Regions from separate parts of the Robertmurraya sp. FSL R5-0851 genome, predicted to be linked through region 1. Evidence: predicted binding sites of a transcription regulator. Region 1 holds the regulator's gene; each other region holds the start of a gene.

Region 1 (6,149 bases):
TTCACTACTGCTACACCGCCAGCTAGCTTAGCTAAGCGCTCTTGTAATTTTTCGCGGTCAAATTCAGAAGTGGTTTCTTCCATTTGCGCACGGATTTGGTTTACACGACCTGCGATTTGTGCAGAGTCTCCAGCACCTTCAACGATTGTTGTGTTTTCTTTTGAAACAACAACCTTAGAAGCGCGACCTAGAGATTGGATCGTTGCAGACTTAAGGTCACGACCTAGCTCTTCAGTGATTACTTCTCCACCTGTTAAGATAGCGATGTCTTCAAGCATAGCTTTACGACGGTCACCGAAACCAGGAGCTTTAACAGCAACTGCATTGAATGTTCCGCGAAGCTTGTTCACTACTAAAGTAGCTAACGCTTCCCCTTCAACATCCTCAGCAACAAGTAATAATGGCTTACCTTGTTGAACCACTTGCTCTAAAACAGGAAGGATTTCTTGGATGCTTCCAATTTTCTTATCCGTAATTAAGATAAATGGATTGTCTAGAACAGCTTCCATTTTATCAGAGTCTGTTACCATGTATGGAGATGCATATCCACGATCGAATTGCATACCTTCTACTACATCAAGCTCAGTAGTGAAGCCCTTTGATTCTTCGATAGTGATAACGCCGTCGTTACCAACGCGCTCCATTGCTTCAGCAATTAATTGACCAACTTCATCGTCAGCAGCAGAAATAGCCGCAACTTGAGCGATAGAAGCTTTGTTTTCGATTGGCTTTGAAATAGCACGAAGCTCTTCAACCGCTACTGCTACTGCCTTATCCATCCCTTTACGGATACCCATTGGGTTAGCTCCAGCTGTTACGTTCTTTAAGCCTTCACGGATCATCGCTTGAGCAAGAACCGTTGCAGTTGTCGTACCGTCACCAGCCACATCATTTGTTTTGCTAGCTACTTCAGCAACAAGCTTCGCACCCATGTTTTCGAATGCATCTTCAAGTTCGATTTCTTTTGCAATCGTTACACCATCGTTTGTAATAAGTGGTGAACCGAATTTCTTTTCAAGAACCACGTTACGTCCTTTTGGTCCTAATGTTACTTTTACCGCATTTGCAAGTGCATCTACCCCACGAAGCATCGAGCGGCGTGCGTCTTCACTAAACTTAATTTCTTTAGCCATTGTAAAATACCCTCCTCGAGTTTTTTCAATCTATTCTGTCTTCGTTTAGTTTTTAAATAAGAAAATCTCTACTCTTATCCAAGAATAGCAAGAATATCGTTTTCACGTAGAATTAAGTACTCTTTTCCTTCGTACTTCACTTCTGTGCCAGCGTATTTTGAGAAGATAATGCGGTCGTCCACAGAAACTTCAAGAGCTACACGCTCACCGCTTTCAAGTACGCGGCCAGTGCCGACAGCAACTACTTTGCCTTCTTGAGGCTTCTCTTTAGCAGAGTCTGGTAGTACAATACCGCTTGCCGTTTTTTCTTCCGTTTCAACTAGCTCAATTACAATGCGATCACCTAGTGGCTTTAACAAGTGAAACAACCTCCTCAAATATATGAAAGATTTTTATTATTAGCACTCACTTAACTAGAGTGCTAACACAACTATTATATTAATGAATCTCTACCTTTTTTGCAAGCGAGAAACCGCTTTTTTTTATAAATTTTTTGTAAAAGTCCCCCCATAACTTGTTAATTGTACAACCTTACTAAGTATGTACTTTTCCACCTATTCTATCCATATAATGCTAAAATACGGACGATAATTCTTCTTATTTGATACAACCTGATGTTTACGAGTAGAATAACTATATTGGATGGAAAAGGAGACTTGTTTTGAAACGTGAATATTGGATTATATTAATTGCTTATATTGCTATGCAGCTTTCAAGCTTTATTGGTGTCCCTATCACCTCTCTGATACTAGAACTGATTGGTTTTGAAACCCATCACTCTCAAGGGTTCGCAGGGGTCACTTGGCTTGTCATAAGCTTTTCGCTCACACTTGTGATTGTCCTGATGTTGTTGCGTAATGAGATGGTAAACACAAATGAAGTAAGAAGCGGAGCCAGCTTAGGTCGATCGATCCTTTGGTCTATCACAGGTGTCTTTCTTGCCCTATTTGCCCAAGCCTTTGCTGCAAATATTGAACGTTTGATTGGTATTGATGTTGGTTCTGAAAATACGCAACAGATTCTACGCATCATTGAGTCCTTTCCTATTATGATTGTCGTGAGCTCAGTGATTGGTCCTATATTAGAAGAAATTGTTTTTCGTAAGATCATTTTTGGGGCTTTTTATAAGCGATTTAACTTTTTTCTATCAGCCTTGCTTAGCTCCGTTATTTTTTCTTTTGCCCATATGGAGCCGGAGCACACTCTACTTTATTCCGCAATGGGATTCACCTTTGCGTATTTGTATGTAAAAACCAATCGGATTCTCGTTCCGATCGTTGCTCACGTATCGATGAATACGTTCGTTGTTCTTGTGCAATCCGTATTTAAGGAAGACTTAGAAAAATTAATCAAACAAGCAGAACAAATGCAAAGCTTTATTGGAGGATTCTTCTTATGAGACAGTCACCTTTATTTTCAGGAATTATATACATCATCTTAGGTGCTCTGTTCACAGTGTTTGCCATACAGGACTTACAGCAAAATGGAGAGTGGGGCTTTTTCACCTACCTGCTTGTCTTGCTAGCGACCTTTGATATTGGTTCAGGCATTCGGATGATTCTTTTACATTTTAAAATTAAAGAGATCAAGAAAGAGCAAAAGAAATAGCCGCTCCACTAAGGGGCGGCTTACTGTTTATTCTTCTACCATTTCTTCATCCATTGAATAATGCTTTAAAAAGTACACCAGTGACTGTAACTCAATAGCCAGATCAATATGGTGAACCCTGATGGATGAGGGAACCGTTAATCGGGCCGGGGTAAAGTTTAAAATGCCTCTCACCGATCCTTGAACCATTCGATCGGTAATGGATTGTGCAACCGGTGCTGGAACCGTTAATATCGCGACCTGAATGTCTTCTTTTTCAATAACTTCTTCTAGATCATCCATATGGTAGACGGGCACTTCACCAATTTTTGTGCCTACCTTCTCTTCTATCACATCAAATGCAACCGCAATTTTGGTATTATTATTCTTTAAGAAGTTATAGTTTAAAAATGCTGTCCCAAGATTCCCGACCCCAATTAACGCAACCTTCGTTAATTCATCTTGGTCGAGTGTTTTACGGAAAAAGGATAATAAATAGTTTACATTGTAACCGTATCCCTTTTTACCTAAGGCTCCAAAGTATGAAAAATCTCTTCGGATTGTTGCAGAATCGACCTTCACCGCCTCACTTAGTTCAGCCGATGAAACGCGTTGCTTTCCTGATGAGTGTAAACTATTTAAAAAGCGATAATACAATGGTAGTCTTTTCGCCGTTGCTTGTGGGATTTTCATTGATTCATTACTCATCGTTCTTCCCCTACCTTCTACCTTTAACTAATATAGTCTCTCTTCTCTCTTAAAGTCACCGTTTTTACCACCTGTCTTTTCAACCAGGTATGTTTTCCCGATAACCATTCCTTTATCTACTGCTTTACACATATCATACACGGTAAGCGCGCAAACAGAAGCAGCTGTTAACGCTTCCATTTCTACACCTGTATTCCCTTTTGTCTTTACACTAGCAGAAATATGTAGAGTATGGCAATTGTTATCTGATTCCCAATCAAAAGAAATATCAACACCTGTGAGTGGAATAGGGTGACACATTGGAATAATATCCCATGTTTTTTTACTAGCCATAACAGCTGCAACCTGTGCGACTGCTAACACATCCCCCTTTTTCATTTGGTTATGTGTGATTCGATCATATATCTCTTGATTAACTGTGATACTAGAGTGGGCAATGGCCGTCCGTACCGTTTCGGGCTTATCACTCACATCTACCATTTTTGCTCTGCCTTCTTTATTAAAATGAGTGAACTCTGACATCTATTATACACCTCTTTCAAAATCATACACTATTTTCCTCATTTTGTGTGAAAACATTGTAACATAGTTCACAACTCATATCATTGCTCATCCGTATTGAATGCGATACACTAACCGTAGAAGTATAGAGGTGAAATCAATGATACTACTACAAGTAAACCAGCTTTCCAAGTCTTATGGGGCTGACCTTATTTTATCGAATATAAAACTAGAAGTTCAAACAAGAGACCGTATTGCCTTAGTAGGTAGAAACGGGGCCGGGAAATCTACATTACTCAAGATTATTGCCGGTCACCTTTCCTATGAATCAGGTGATTTAATCAAGCCCAAACATGTAACGATCGGGTACTTGGCTCAGAACACAGGTCTTGTTTCCGGATTATCCATTTGGGAAGAAATGCTTACCGTGTTTGAACATGTCATGAAACAAGAGCGGGAACTTCGTAAGCTTGAGGAAAAAATGGCTGATCCTACCGTATTTGAAGATGCTACTTTGTACGAGCGAACAATCAAGGAATATGACCATCTCCAAAATGAGTTTAAGGAGAATGGGGGCTACCAGTACGAGTCAGATATACGTTCTGTCCTACATGGCTTGAACTTCCACTCATTCGATTACTCTACGAAAATTGATAGCTTAAGTGGTGGCCAGAAAACTCGTTTAGCTCTTGCGAAGTTGTTATTAACCAAGCCTGATATTCTTATCTTGGACGAACCTACCAACCATTTAGATATCGATACGTTGTCTTGGCTAGAGCAATATCTTACTGGCTACTCAGGTGCCATCTTAATCGTATCCCACGATCGCTACTTTTTAGACAAAGTGGTCAATCAAGTGTACGAAATTTCTAGGAATCAAATCAGCAAATTCTCAGGAAACTACAGCTCTTATCTTGAACAAAAAGCCGAAAACTACGAGCGTGATCTCAAACAATACGAGAAACAACAAGATGAAATAGCCAAACTACAGGACTTTATTCAAAAAAATCTTGCTCGTGCATCGACCACCAAGCGAGCCCAAAGTAGAAGGAAGACGCTTGAGAGAATGCAAGTTATGGACAAACCTCTTGGAGATGAAAAGTCCGCCTCCTTCGGTTTTGATATTGAAAAGCAAAGTGGCAATGAAGTGTTAAATGTCCACTCCCTAGCAGTTGGTTATCATGATGAACGAATAGCTGAGGAACTTTCCCTCCGAATTACTAGAGGAGATTCCGTTGCCTTAGTTGGACCAAATGGGATTGGAAAATCAACCTTACTCAAAACCATCCAAGGTACGTTACAACCGTTAGAAGGACAAGTTCATTACGGCTCCAATGTTAGCATTGGCTATTATGACCAGGAACAAGCAGCTCTTACTTCAAACAAGCGAGTGTTAAATGAGCTTTGGGACGAATACCCTCTGAAAAGTGAAAAGGAAATCCGCACGGTACTAGGGAATTTCTTATTTACCGGCGACGATGTATTAAAAACGGTTTCCACTCTAAGCGGTGGGGAGAAAGCACGTTTAGCACTAGCTAAGCTCATGATGCAAAAGGCGAATCTTCTTATACTAGATGAACCTACCAACCATCTGGACTTAGACAGTAAGGAAATATTAGAAAACGCGCTTGTGGATTATCCAGGTACGATTCTTTTTGTTTCTCATGATCGATACTTTATTAATCGCATTGCTACAAAGGTGATTGAGCTTAGTAAAACCGCGGCTGTTGAGTATCTTGGGGATTACGATTATTACGTGGAAAAGAAGCTAGAACAAGAAGAGCTTAAAGCCATTGAACAAGCAGAAAAGGCTGCCGCTACCATAGCTGCTTCTCCAGAAAAAAATACGTATCAAATCGATAAGGAAGCCAAGAAATTAGAGCGCCAACGAAAGCGACGCATCGAAGAAATTGAGGGCTTAATTGAAAAGCTTGAAGAAACGATTGAAAAAAATAATACATTGCTTTGTGATCCAGAAATTTTTCAAGATCACGAAAGAGTGCTTAAAATTAATGAAGAAACGGAAACAGCCAAACTCCAATTAGATGAGTTACTAGAAGAATGGAGTGAACTGGCTGAATAAGCGTAAAGAACCGGGAGGAAGAATCTATCCCGGTTTTTTCCTTTCCACAATTTTGTTCACAGCTAAATTGTTTTTATATGAGCTTTCCACAGGGTTTCCCACATTATCCACAATTTTAGTTTATTTTATCCACATTA
Region 2 (6,149 bases), on a different contig from region 1:
AAGAGTACGCTTTAATTCAACCTCATACTACAGGGGATAAAACTGTTGATGGATATTTTCAAACAGCACGTTATGCTGATGAATCATTAAGGCAGTTTTTTGACTATCTAAAGAAGTCTGGTTTATACGACAACTCTATCATCATCATGTATGGTGATCATTATGGAAATTCGGTCAATCGTAATAAAGCAATGGAGAAAGTATTAGGTAAAGAAATTACACCTTTTGAGAGTGCGGGTTTACAAAGAGTACCATTATTTATTCGTGTACCTGGGATAGAAGGTGGAGTGAACCAAGAATATAGTGGTCAAATAGATATTTTACCAACACTACTTCATTTACTTGGAATTGATACAAAAAATTATATACAATTTGGAACAGACCTATTATCAGAAACTCATAATGAAGTTATTCCGTTTCGAAATGGTGACTTTGTAAGTCCAGAAGTTTCATCCATAGAGGGTAAATATTATGACTCGAAGACTGGCCTTGAGTTGCTTCTTGAAGATAAGTTAGTGCTTGCAAAGGAATATAAAAAAAATGTAGAACTTAAATTAGAGGAATCCGATAGAGTAGTAAACGGAGATTTGTTAAGGTTCTATACTCCAGAAAACTTTACTCCTGTGGATAGATCTAATTATGATTATAATAAAGAGGATACCCAGGAAGTTAATAATCAAAAATAAAACACAAAAAGGCTGAATTGAGAATATCTCAATCAGCCTTTTTGTGTTTTGTTTTCATTAATCAGTTATTAGTTTATACAAATTCATTTGTAAAAAGAGCGATCCTCAAAATACCCAATATAGATCTAACTATTGGAAATAATGACGTATATTTGTCACAATGACAACTTCTATATATGATAAAATTAATTTAAGTAAATTTATTAAAGTAAAAAGTGTAGAGGTGAGCTTTTTTATGGCGAAATTCGGAACCTATTTATTGGCCATATTATTTTTTCTGGTTGGTTGTAATAACAACGTTGAAACTCAAATTAATGATGAGGTCCCTGAAATAATTGAGGTTACGGTTGAAACTATCCCTGATGAACTAAAAGTCAATGAGGAAGTAATTATTCAAGCTAAAATTACACAAGGAGAAGATATAGTAAAAGATGCTGACGAGATGCAGTTTGAAATTTGGAAAGAAGGTCAATCTGATCAGGAACATGTAAAAGTAGAAGGAGAGTTAGATAAAAAAGAAGGTGAATATTACATCAAGAAGACTTTTACCGAACCTGGTCTTTATTTTGTAATTGCACATGTTACGGCAAGAGGGATGCATAATATGCCAAAAGTCGAGTTCCAAGTTAAATAATAGATGAAAAGGAATATACAAGGTTGATAATGAATAAGACCGGCAGCTTTGAAGCTGCCGGTCTTATTCATTAACCTTTAGGCATTGGAGTAGGTGTAGCTGGTGTACCTAAACCTTCATATTTTTTGTCAATGTTTTCACGAATGGTTTTTAAATCTGTTCCTTTTTCATATTCTAGTTTCGCCTCACGGGCGATATCCACACAGACACCTCAGCCAAAGCCCATGGTATCTAAAAGGGCTACATCACCTTGTACTGAATCCACAAAGCAGTTTGTATTGCTTGTATGTCCGTCTTCTTCATAACAACCACAATAACATGGCATGTAATCCAAAACTTCTGGATGTTCAACTGCAAATTGATAGGCTTCTAAAATTTTGGGATTGTCTGTTAAATTAGTAACTACAGACCAATCATTACTTCCCATTGTATACTCTAACTTTGGTTGAACTTGTTCAGATTTGCTAGGTGGTTGCTCTTGTTCATTTTCTTGACTCTCTAAGGATGAACAACCCGTAATAACTATTGTACTAAATACTAGAGTGGTAATTATTTTATTCAGATAACTCACCTCAGTTTTTACAATTTTGATATTAAAATAATATCATTGGTTGTTTTGTAATACAATTGCCAAAAATTCGAATCAAATTGAGGTGAATTATCATGGGATCCTATAAGAATCAACGGATTGTTTGGAAAAAAATACAAAAAACTTGAAAAAAAATCCTTTTTAATATTGTCACATTTATTCTACTAAACTAATGATATTATTATAAATGCATAAATTCTTATTTGTATATCTAACTATTTCTTTGTGAAGAAATGCGCATGTAAGCAGAGATATCTATGAATATATGTGCACTTATTAAAATGATGAAAATATTTAAAGAAAGGGGTACCTCTATGAAAATGAAATTGGCATTATTTTCGTTAATTTTCACTATTGCCACTGTGTTAACGGGATGTGAACCGCTTCTCGTTTTAGACCCGAAAGGACCTCAAGGTCGTACAACATCCGATGTTATAATGATTTCGATTTGGACAATGGCTATTGTCGTAATTGTAGTCTTCACACTCTTTGTGTATATAGTTAGGAAATATCGTGCTTCTAAACAAAGGGAAGATTATGAACCACCTCATATTGAAGGAAGTATTAAATTAGAAATTCTTTGGACATCTATTCCAATCTTAATCGTTGCTTTCCTTTCGTTTATTACGGTTAAGTCAACCTATGAAGTGGAGGATGTCCCAAAGGGATATGAAGAAGAGCCATTAGTTATTTATGCTTCTGCATCTAATTGGAAATGGCATTTTAGTTACCCAGAGGAAAATATTGAAACGGTTAACTATCTCTTTATTCCGACGGATCGTCCGGTTCAGTTTAAACTATATTCTTATGGGCCAATTGCGAGTTTCTGGATACCACAGCTTGGAGGTCAGAAATACGCAATGTCTGGAATGGTAAATACCTTGAATTTAGCAGCTGATGTTCCTGGTGAATATATGGGTCGAAACGCTTCGTTTACTGGAGAAGGATTTGCTGAACAAACGTTCAACGTTCAGGCAATGACTTCTGAGGAATATGATGAGTGGGTAAAGGAAGTTAAAGAAACTGCTGAACCTCTTACAGAAGAAAAGTTTAACGAATTATTAAAACCAGGCCACCTTGGACAGTCGACCTACACTGGAACACATTTAGAGTTTTCGCCACCTCCGGCAGCTCATCATAATGGTGGTTCTACTGAAAATAACGAAACAGACCCAGAAAAAGCAGATCAATCTGACTCAGATTCATCTGAAGGGAATTCTGATCATAGCAACATGAATCATTAATAATTAACTCTCACTAGCTCAACGTTAGTTTTTATGAAGAGCAATAAGCAATATTATTCCTGAAAGGGGTCAAAAAAAGTATGGATTTCTTTGATCGATTTGCCGTACCTAATCCAGGTCCAACAATATATGCATCGATGGCAGCCATTGTACTTACTATGATTGCCATTGTTGTTGGGTTAACCTATTTTAAAAAATGGGGGTATCTATGGCAAAACTGGTTAACAACTGTTGACCATAAACGAATCGGTATAATGTATTTAGTTTCTGCCTTATTGATGTTATTCCGAGGCGGAGTAGATGCGATTATGATGCGTGCTCAAACTGCTGTACCTGATAACAAATTGTTAGGTGCACAAGAGTATAATGAAATATTCACCACTCACGGAGTTGTGATGATTATATTTATGGCTATGGCTTTCATTATGTTTTTTATGAACTTCGTAGTACCATTACAAATTGGTGCTCGTGACGTGGCCTTCCCTAGATTAAATGCAGTAAGTTTTTGGTTATATTTTTTCGGAGCAATGTTATTTAACATTTCGTTTGTTATCGGTGGTTCACCAGATTCAACCTGGACATCTATTTTCCCTTTAGCAGGTAATGAATTTAGTAAATCTGTAGGAACGAACTATTATATGATTGCTCTTCAAATTTCTGGTCTAGGAACGTTAATAACAGGTATTAACTTTATTACGACCATTCTTAAAATGAGAGCGCCTGGAATGACATTGATGAAAATGCCAATGTTCACATGGTCTGCTTTGATTACAAATCTAATCATCGTTTTTGCCTTTCCAGTTTTGACTGTTGCTCTTGCAATGGGAACGTTTGATCGTCTGTTTGGTGCTAACTTCTTTTCAATGTCCAATGGTGGTATGGATATGCTTTGGGCGAACCTGTTCTGGGTTTGGGGACATCCGGAAGTTTATATATTAATCCTACCGGCTTTTGGGATATATAGTGAAATCATTTCAACTTTTGCAAGACGTAATCTTTATGGGTATAAATCAATGGTTATCTCTATGGTAGCTATTTCTGCACTATCATTCTTAGTTTGGGTTCACCATTTCTTCACAATGGGTCAAGGAGCTTTTGTTAATAGTATTTTTTCTATTACAACCATGGCTATTGCGGTACCGACTGGTGTTAAGATTTTCAACTGGTTATTTACCCTTAGAAAAGGAAAGATTGTTTTTACAACACCAATGCTATACACATTAGGCTTTATTCCGATTTTTACTATCGGTGGTGTAACAGGTGTTATGCTTGGGATGGCTAGTGCTGACTACCAATATCATAATACTATGTTCTTAGTTGCTCACTTCCATTTAGTTATAATTCCAGGTGTGGTTTTTGCGATGATTGCAGGACTCTTTTATTGGTGGCCAAAAATGTTCGGCTTTATTTTGAATGAACGATTAGGAAAATGGTCATTCTGGTTCATCTCTATCAGCGTTTGTGTAACATTCTTCCCAATGTTTATTTCTGGTTTAGACGGGCAAGCTCGTCGTATGTATACCTACTCAGAATCAACTGGATTTGGAATTTGGAATATGATTTCGTTTATCGGTGCATTGGGATTAGCCGTAGGGTTTGCTTTAATTGTGTACAATATATATTACAGCATTCGCTACGCACCAAGAGATATACCTGCAGATCCATGGGATGCACGTTCTCTTGAATGGGCTACTCATAGTCCGGTTCCAGAATACAATTTTGCAATTGTGCCTGAAGTTGATTCAACAGAAGCATTTTGGGATTCAAAGAAAAAGGGATATAAATTGTTTAAGGGTGATATCAAGAAAATTCATATGCCAAATAACAGTGGAATGCCGTTTATCTTAGGAGCAATCTTCTTCGTATGGGGCTTTGCGTTTGTATTCGGTATTTGGATTCTTCTAATCCTTTCAACAATCGGACTTTTTGCTTGTTTAGCATTCCGTTCATTTGAGAAAGATCATGGTCGCTACATCTCTGTTGAAGAAGTAAAAGAAACAGAAGAAAAATTGGGAGGTACTAGAATATGAAGATAGATCACTCGCTCCCTCTCGAATATAGTACAGAACAAAATCGTTTAAATATCTTAGGGTTCTGGATTTTCCTTGGAGCCGAAATTGCACTTTTTGGAACGCTTTTCGCATCATATTTTACATTAGTAAATGGAACTGGCAACGGACCGACAGGAGCAGAAATTTTTGAGATTACTCCAGTACTAATTGAAACCATCTTGTTATTAACAAGTAGTTTTACTATTGGCCTTGCGATCCATGCTATGCGTATTGGAAGACTAAAAGCAATGATGACATTCTTTGTCATAACACTAATTCTTGGCCTAGGATTCTTAGGAGTAGAAATATACGATTTTGTAGTATATATTCACGAAGGCGCTACGCTACAAACTAGTGGCTTTACATCAATCCTTTTCCTTACGTTAGGAACTCACGGAGCTCACGTTGCGTTTGGTCTATTCTGGGGTCTATTCATCCTAATACAAATTAAGAAACGTGGATTAACCCCTGAAACAACTAATAAAGCGTTCATTTTCTCTCTTTACTGGCATTTCTTAGACGTGGTGTGGATCTTCATCTTTAGCTTCGTCTTCTTGAAAGGAATGATGTAACTTGAAAGAATTGTTCCCACTAAACCAAGTTTTAGGTTTTGTATTTTCGTTAATTTTAACTGCTGTTGCACTAACGGTTTACTTCTTTGATTTATCATTTACTGTAGGTGCGTCGATTCTTCTAGTGACAGCATTCATACAGGCAGCCTTACAGTTAGTTGTGTTTATGCACGCTGGTGAATCAAAGGATAAGAAGTCGATTTACACGGCAGTTTATTATGGTTTCTTCATAGCTTTAGTTACCGTATTTGGTACGTTACTAACTCTTATATGGGGTTATTATTAAATGTTTACCGAGGGGCGTCTTTATGGGCGCTCCTTTTTTGTTATAGAAACGATTCTATTTGGAAGGTGCATTTTATTAAGAATTTCT
Region 3 (6,149 bases), 1.7 Mb from region 1:
TAACAAATTCTTCATTAAATGGATTAATTGATGTGCACCAAACTAAACAATTGTTCTCAAGTATCGTTACTTGGGCTGAAGAAGAAGATATGCAAGTAAGCAATAAGCTGAAATGGATTATGGAGAATTTACAAAATAAGCAAAGCACCATTACTTTGTTTACAGGAACAAGCAAGCTACAAACAACGATTTTAAGTGATGTGCTTGGACATGAACAAGTAAGCCAATTGTCTTCCAAATTAGCATTATATAGCTACTTGCCTGAACCTGAATTAATAGAAGTCAATTCCGTTGAATCCAAACAAGTAGATAGTCCTTCGGAAATCGGGTCAACTGATCATTACATCCATTCTAAAGGACCTTTTGAACTGTTAAAAGCGGAGAACACTTCATTAATGTCCATTCCACCGTATCGTGGAACAGTTCAAGAAAGAAGCTCACTATCTGTTAATTTACACATGGCTGATAGCATTATTTATGTTTTAAATGAGGAAAATCCATTAAACGAAATGGAAATGAATGTGATAAGACAAATGAACCAACAAGCTAACGATCATACGTTCATTTTTATCCTTCCAATCCCAAAGGTAGCTGAAGAAGAGACTGGCGTTTCTTATTATATGGAAACCGTCAAGAAAAACCTGAATCCAATATTCCCTAATGCTGAGATTTATCCGTACACGACTTCTCAAGCGGTGGACTGGAGTCATGTTTTAGCCGAAGTAAACAGTGAGAGATCCAACGAAAGAAGAACAAGAAAAGAGCTTTACTTTATTAAAGAAACACTACACTATCTACTAGCAAAACGAGCTGATAAAGAAGAAAAATTAATCGATGTGATTCAGTGGAATAAGGAAATGTTAGCTAAGGTTAGTGGAGCTTCCATGCAACTTGGTGATCTAGAACAGGAAGTTGGAGAAAGGCTGAAGCAGAATTATATTTCGATCTTGCAGGAGCTTTCAGCAGAAGTAGAAGCTGACATACCAAGTGTTCTAAAATCAACAGCAGAATCTATTACCGATCAAAGCAATCTTGCTACTATTCATCTTCAATTAAACGAAGAAATGAATAGGCGCATGGAGGAATATTTACAAAACACTACCCTTCCAAAGCTCTACTCTTCTCTTCAAAAATGGATTGGTCTTACAAAAGAGGAACTACAGCAGATTCGTGCTTATTTAGATGAAATGGCTACAAGCTTTAATGGCTTATACGGAATTGAAAAATTCCAGTTCCCTGTAGATGATCAATTACTTCACGACTGGAGAAGAGACACTGGACGGTTAACAAGTGGTGTTCAATTAGAGCACATCAACATTATGTTAAAACATAATCCAACACAATTGTTGCTTAAGGGAGCAGGGAAGCTTTTGGCTGGCATCGGTCAAAATAAAGCGATGCTGCAGCAAAAATACAAGCGCTATGTAGAAACGGAAGATTATTCCGAAGTAGCAAAACACGTAAGTAAACAGTTTTTTGCGCCTTATCATTTTTTTGCAATGGCCATACAAAAAGATTTAGAATCGTTCTTCCAAAAACCTAAGGATGAGTTAACTCACACAGCAGAAGACTTAGTAGAAAAGATTAATCAATTTGAGCTATCTTTAGCAAAGCTTCAGCAAAATCCAACTGCTTTTGAGGATCCAATTAAGCTATTCACGGTCCGTTATAAGCAATACGAATACCTGTTTACTGGAAGTCCTAAAGTCAAACAAGAAGTATAATTAGTTTTCAAGCTGGTGCAATCATGCACCAGCTTTTTTTCATTCTGAAAGCTTCAAAACTTTGAACAAAATGTGAATACATTCACATAGTTCACGAAAGTGTGACAAACTTCACAAGTTTTCAACATAAAAGAAGTTAAAATAGAGCTATCAAATTGATTGTGAAATAACGAGCATAAAGCTCAGGCTGGGGAGGACAAAACAAAATGGAAAAAAAACATTTAGTTCTTATTGGTAACGGGATGGCAGGAGTAAGAGTAATCGAGGAAATTCTAAAACTAACGCCCGATGCTTTTCATATAACAATCTTTGGAAACGAACCATATCCAAACTACAACCGAATTCAATTATCAAATGTATTGCAAGGAAAAACAACGGTAGATGAGATCTTTCTAAATGAATGGGAATGGTACCGTGAAAATAATATCACTTTATATACAAATGAAGCGGTAGCAAAGATCAATCCACAATTAAAGACAGTCGTTTCTTCTACGGGAAGAATCGTTGCTTACGATGAACTAATTATTGCAACAGGTTCAAGCTCTTTCATCCTACCGGTACCCGGTGCGGATAAACAAGGAGTAACGGGCTTCCGTGATATTCAAGATTGTGAAAATATGATGGAAGTAGCTCGTACACATAAAAAAGCGGTAGTTATCGGTGGAGGTCTTCTTGGTCTAGAAGCTGCAAGAGGTTTAATTGACCTAGGAATGGACGTTCATGTGGTTCATTTGATGCCACACCTCATGGAAAGACAGCTAGATGAGACAGCTGCAATTATGCTGAAAGAAGAACTTGAAGCGCAAGGGATGAAGTTCCTTTTTGAAAAACAAACGAGTGTAATTCTTGGAGATGACCGAGTTACAGGTCTTCGATTTAGCGACGGAACAGAAATCGAAACAGATCTAGTCGTTATGGCGGTCGGAATTAAACCAAATACACAGCTTGCAAAAGAAGCTGGCATTAATGTAAACCGTGGGATTGTTGTCAATGACTTGATGGAAACAAATACACCTAATGTATATGCGGTTGGGGAATGTGCAGAACATAGAGAAATCACGTATGGAATGGTCGCCCCTCTCTATGAACAAGGGAAGGTTTTAGCACAGAGAATACTCGGTTTAGAGGTTTCACCATATGAAGGATCTGTAACAGGGACCCAGCTGAAGGTTTCTGATGTTGACCTTTATTCTGCGGGTGAAATAATTGATGATAAATCAACAAAAGCAATTAAAGTACACAATGAATTTGAAGGCATTTATAAAAAAATACTAATAAGAGACAATCGAGTAGTGGGGATTGTTCTATACGGTGACACAAAGGATAGTACAAAATTGTTCCGCATGCTTGTTGATAAAGAAGATGTTAGTGGGAAAACAAGCGCAAGTATCTTAGACTCTGGTTGCTGTGGCGGGGGTCAAGCAGACATGAGCGTTGACTCTATGCCAGATACAGAGATTGTGTGTGGATGTAACGGCGTCTCAAAGGGAACCATAGTGGAAGCCATTCAAACAAAAGGGCTTACAACGGTTGATCAAGTATCTAGCTGTACAAACGCAGGTCGTTCTTGCGGTCGATGTAAAGGTATTGTTGGTGAAATTCTTGCTTATACATTGGGTGATTCATTTGATGCCACAAAAGCTAATAAAAAGACTCTCTGTGGTTGTACAACTTTAAGCCGTGACGAGGTAGTTGCTGAAATTAAAGAAAAAGGCATGATGAGTACGAAAGAAGTCATGAATGTTCTTGGCTGGAACAACGAGGAAGGCTGCAGCAAATGTCGTCCTGCTCTTAACTACTATCTAGGTATGCTTCACCCTGAAGAATACCACGATGAACGTGACTCTCGACTTGTTAACGAGAAAATGCACGCGAACATTCAAAAAGACGGCACATACTCTGTTGTTCCAAGAATGTACGGTGGTGTAACAAATGCTGAGGACTTAAAGAAAATTGCTGAGGTTACCGAGAAATACAATATACCGCTTGTTAAGCTTACTGGTGGACAGCGTATCGCATTACTAGGTGTGAAAAAAGAAGATCTGACAAATGTTTGGGAAGACCTAGGAATGCCTTCTGGTTATGCCTACGGAAAAACATTACGTACAGTAAAAACATGTGTAGGATCTCAATTCTGCCGTTATGGTACACAAGATACCATGCAACTAGGAATTGACCTTGAGAAGAAATTTGAACGTTTAGACACTCCACATAAATTTAAGATGGGCGTATCAGGATGTCCACGTAACTGTGCTGAAGCAGGAATTAAAGATATGGGAATTGTCGGAATTGATGGCGGTTTTGAATTGTATGTAGGCGGTAACGGAGGAACCGATCTTCGTGCCGGTGACCTACTCTGCACGTTAAAGACTGAAGAAGACGTAATGGATATGATTAGTGCTTATATTCAGTACTACCGTGAGACCGCCAATTACCTAGAGCGTACATCAACATGGATTGAACGTGTGGGCCTAGAACATGTAAAAGAAGTACTGCAGAATGCTGAAGTTAGAAAAGAATTAACTGCGAAACTGGATCGTTCATTAACTAGATACACAGAGCCTTGGAATGAAGCACTGAAAAATCAACAAATTCGTGAAAAATACTACAAAACAGAGGAATTTCCAGAAGTTTTAGTCTAGTATCGTAAGTGGAAATTTAATATTTACGAAGACGAAAATGATGGGTAAAATTAGAGGAAAGGTTTTGGTGATTGATATGCCACAAACATTAACAAAGGTTGATGTCGGAAATTATCAAACATTAGCACATCAAGCAGGAAAAGTGATCCGACTTGGCGAAAAAGAAATAGTCCTATTTAAACTATCAACTGGAGAAGTTAAAGCGGTTGAAAACAAAAGTCCTCATCCAAAAGGAGGCACTTTGGCTGATGGCTTAGTAAGTGGAAGCTATGTATACTGTCCACTTTATGACTGGAAAATCTCTTTGAATGATGGGAAGGTCCAAGCACCAGACGAAGGACAAGTAAAAACGTATGAAGTAGAAGTTGAAGATAATCGCATTTTATTACTAATATAAAGGATGGGGGCGACTTCGCCCCCATTTGCCTAGGGGAGGAAGTTTGTATGACAACAGGAAAAGCATATTTAGTTGGAGCAGGACCAGGGGATATCGGACTCATTACAGTAAAAGGCCTAGAAGCCATTCAAAGAGCGGAGGTTATTCTTTATGACCGACTTGCAAACCCAAAGCTTCTGGATTTTGCACCGCCAAATTGTGAGTTTATCTACTGTGGGAAGCTTCCTGATCGTCATACCCTCAGGCAGGAAAAAATAAACGAGCTACTTGTAGAGAAAACAGCTGCAGGAAAAATCGTCGTTCGATTAAAGGGTGGAGACCCTGGAGTGTTCGGACGCGTAGGTGAAGAAGCAGAGGCTTTAGCTAAAAATGGTCTTTCGTTTGAATTGATTCCAGGAATCACTTCCGGAATTGCAGCCCCTCTCTATGCTGGTATTCCAGTAACCCACCGAGAATATGGAGAATCATTTGCCATTGTTACGGCTCATGATAAATCAAAGGACGGGAAATCTACACTCAACTGGGAAGGACTTGCAAAAGGGATCGATACAATTGCTTTTTACATGGGTGTAGGCAATCTTTCGCATATATGTACGAATTTACTTTCACATGGGAAACCCTCATCAACACCAGTCACGCTCATTCAGTGGGGAACATTTGGACGTCAAAAAACACTGGAAGGTACACTTGAAACGATCGTTCAGCGTGTGGAGGAAGAAAAGTTTACGAATCCAGCCATTACGTTGGTTGGAAATATCGCTTCTCTTAGAGAAAAAATCAGCTGGTTTGAGAAAAAACCATTATTTGGTCGCCAGATATTGCTTCCAAGAACAGGGCTGAACACGAGTAATCTAGCAAAGGCATTAGAAGAACAAGGTGCTGACGTGATTGAATTTCCTAAATGGAAACGTGTAAAAATAACACCAGATCGTCTCATACTATCTAAGCTCTCAATGTATTCTTCCATTATATTTACCTCACCTGAGAGCGTAGAAGAGTTCTTTCAAATATTAATAGAAGAGAAAATAGACATTCGTTCAATCCAAGCTGATTTGTACGGTATGTCGCAGAAATCAGTAAATCAACTATTGAATAAAGGGCTGCTCGCTGAACCAACTGAGAAATTAAGAAAAGGAGGGACTATCCTCCTCATTGGAAGTAGTAATAATATAGAAGAAACTAGTCAAAACGTCTTGAATTTTGGGAATTTTGAAACCTTTACAACATCTATAAAAGAAGTGGATGAAACGTATCTGCCTATTTTTAAGCGTATGCTTGACGACTCTAAGCTTAATACAGTAATCTTTCCAAGTTCCGCTTCTGTACCAATATTGATAAAAGCACTTGAGAAAACTGATTCTCTTACAACAGATATGTTAAAAGAAC

What was found. Region 1 encodes Rex, which represses fermentation and respiration genes when NADH is low (regulators of the CRP and FNR family bind a similar motif). Its sites were predicted from a motif close to TTGTGAAATATTTCACAA; they were not measured.
Region 2: the regulator Rex is predicted to act here: its motif matches at 2,133-2,150, upstream of qoxA (cytochrome aa3 quinol oxidase subunit II).
Region 3: the regulator Rex is predicted to act here: its motif matches at 1,795-1,812, upstream of nirB (nitrite reductase large subunit NirB).

What each region holds. Positions count from the first base shown of each region.
Region 1 is NZ_JBBOOE010000001.1:263,878-270,026, reverse strand. Features, by position in the region: gene groL (chaperonin GroEL) at 1-1,133, opposite strand, end outside; gene groES (co-chaperone GroES) at 1,208-1,492, opposite strand; gene MKX65_RS01500 (CPBP family glutamic-type intramembrane protease) at 1,795-2,532, shown strand; gene MKX65_RS01495 (YdiK family protein) at 2,529-2,741, shown strand; gene MKX65_RS01490 (redox-sensing transcriptional repressor Rex) at 2,769-3,428, opposite strand; gene moaC (cyclic pyranopterin monophosphate synthase MoaC) at 3,456-3,950, opposite strand; gene MKX65_RS01480 (ABC-F family ATP-binding cassette domain-containing protein) at 4,090-6,012, shown strand.
Region 2 is NZ_JBBOOE010000002.1:359,228-365,376, reverse strand. Features, by position in the region: gene MKX65_RS26040 (sulfatase-like hydrolase/transferase) at 1-686, shown strand, start outside; gene MKX65_RS26035 (FixH family protein) at 922-1,320, shown strand; gene MKX65_RS26030 (PCYCGC motif-containing (lipo)protein) at 1,391-1,882, opposite strand; gene qoxA (cytochrome aa3 quinol oxidase subunit II) at 2,224-3,153, shown strand; gene qoxB (cytochrome aa3 quinol oxidase subunit I) at 3,234-5,183, shown strand; gene qoxC (cytochrome aa3 quinol oxidase subunit III) at 5,180-5,776, shown strand; gene qoxD (cytochrome aa3 quinol oxidase subunit IV) at 5,778-6,062, shown strand; gene MKX65_RS26005 (hypothetical protein) at 6,083-6,149, opposite strand, start outside.
Region 3 is NZ_JBBOOE010000001.1:2,005,306-2,011,454, reverse strand. Features, by position in the region: gene MKX65_RS10160 (tetratricopeptide repeat protein) at 1-1,724, shown strand, start outside; gene nirB (nitrite reductase large subunit NirB) at 1,931-4,366, shown strand; gene nirD (nitrite reductase small subunit NirD) at 4,443-4,763, shown strand; gene cobA (uroporphyrinogen-III C-methyltransferase) at 4,811-6,149, shown strand, end outside.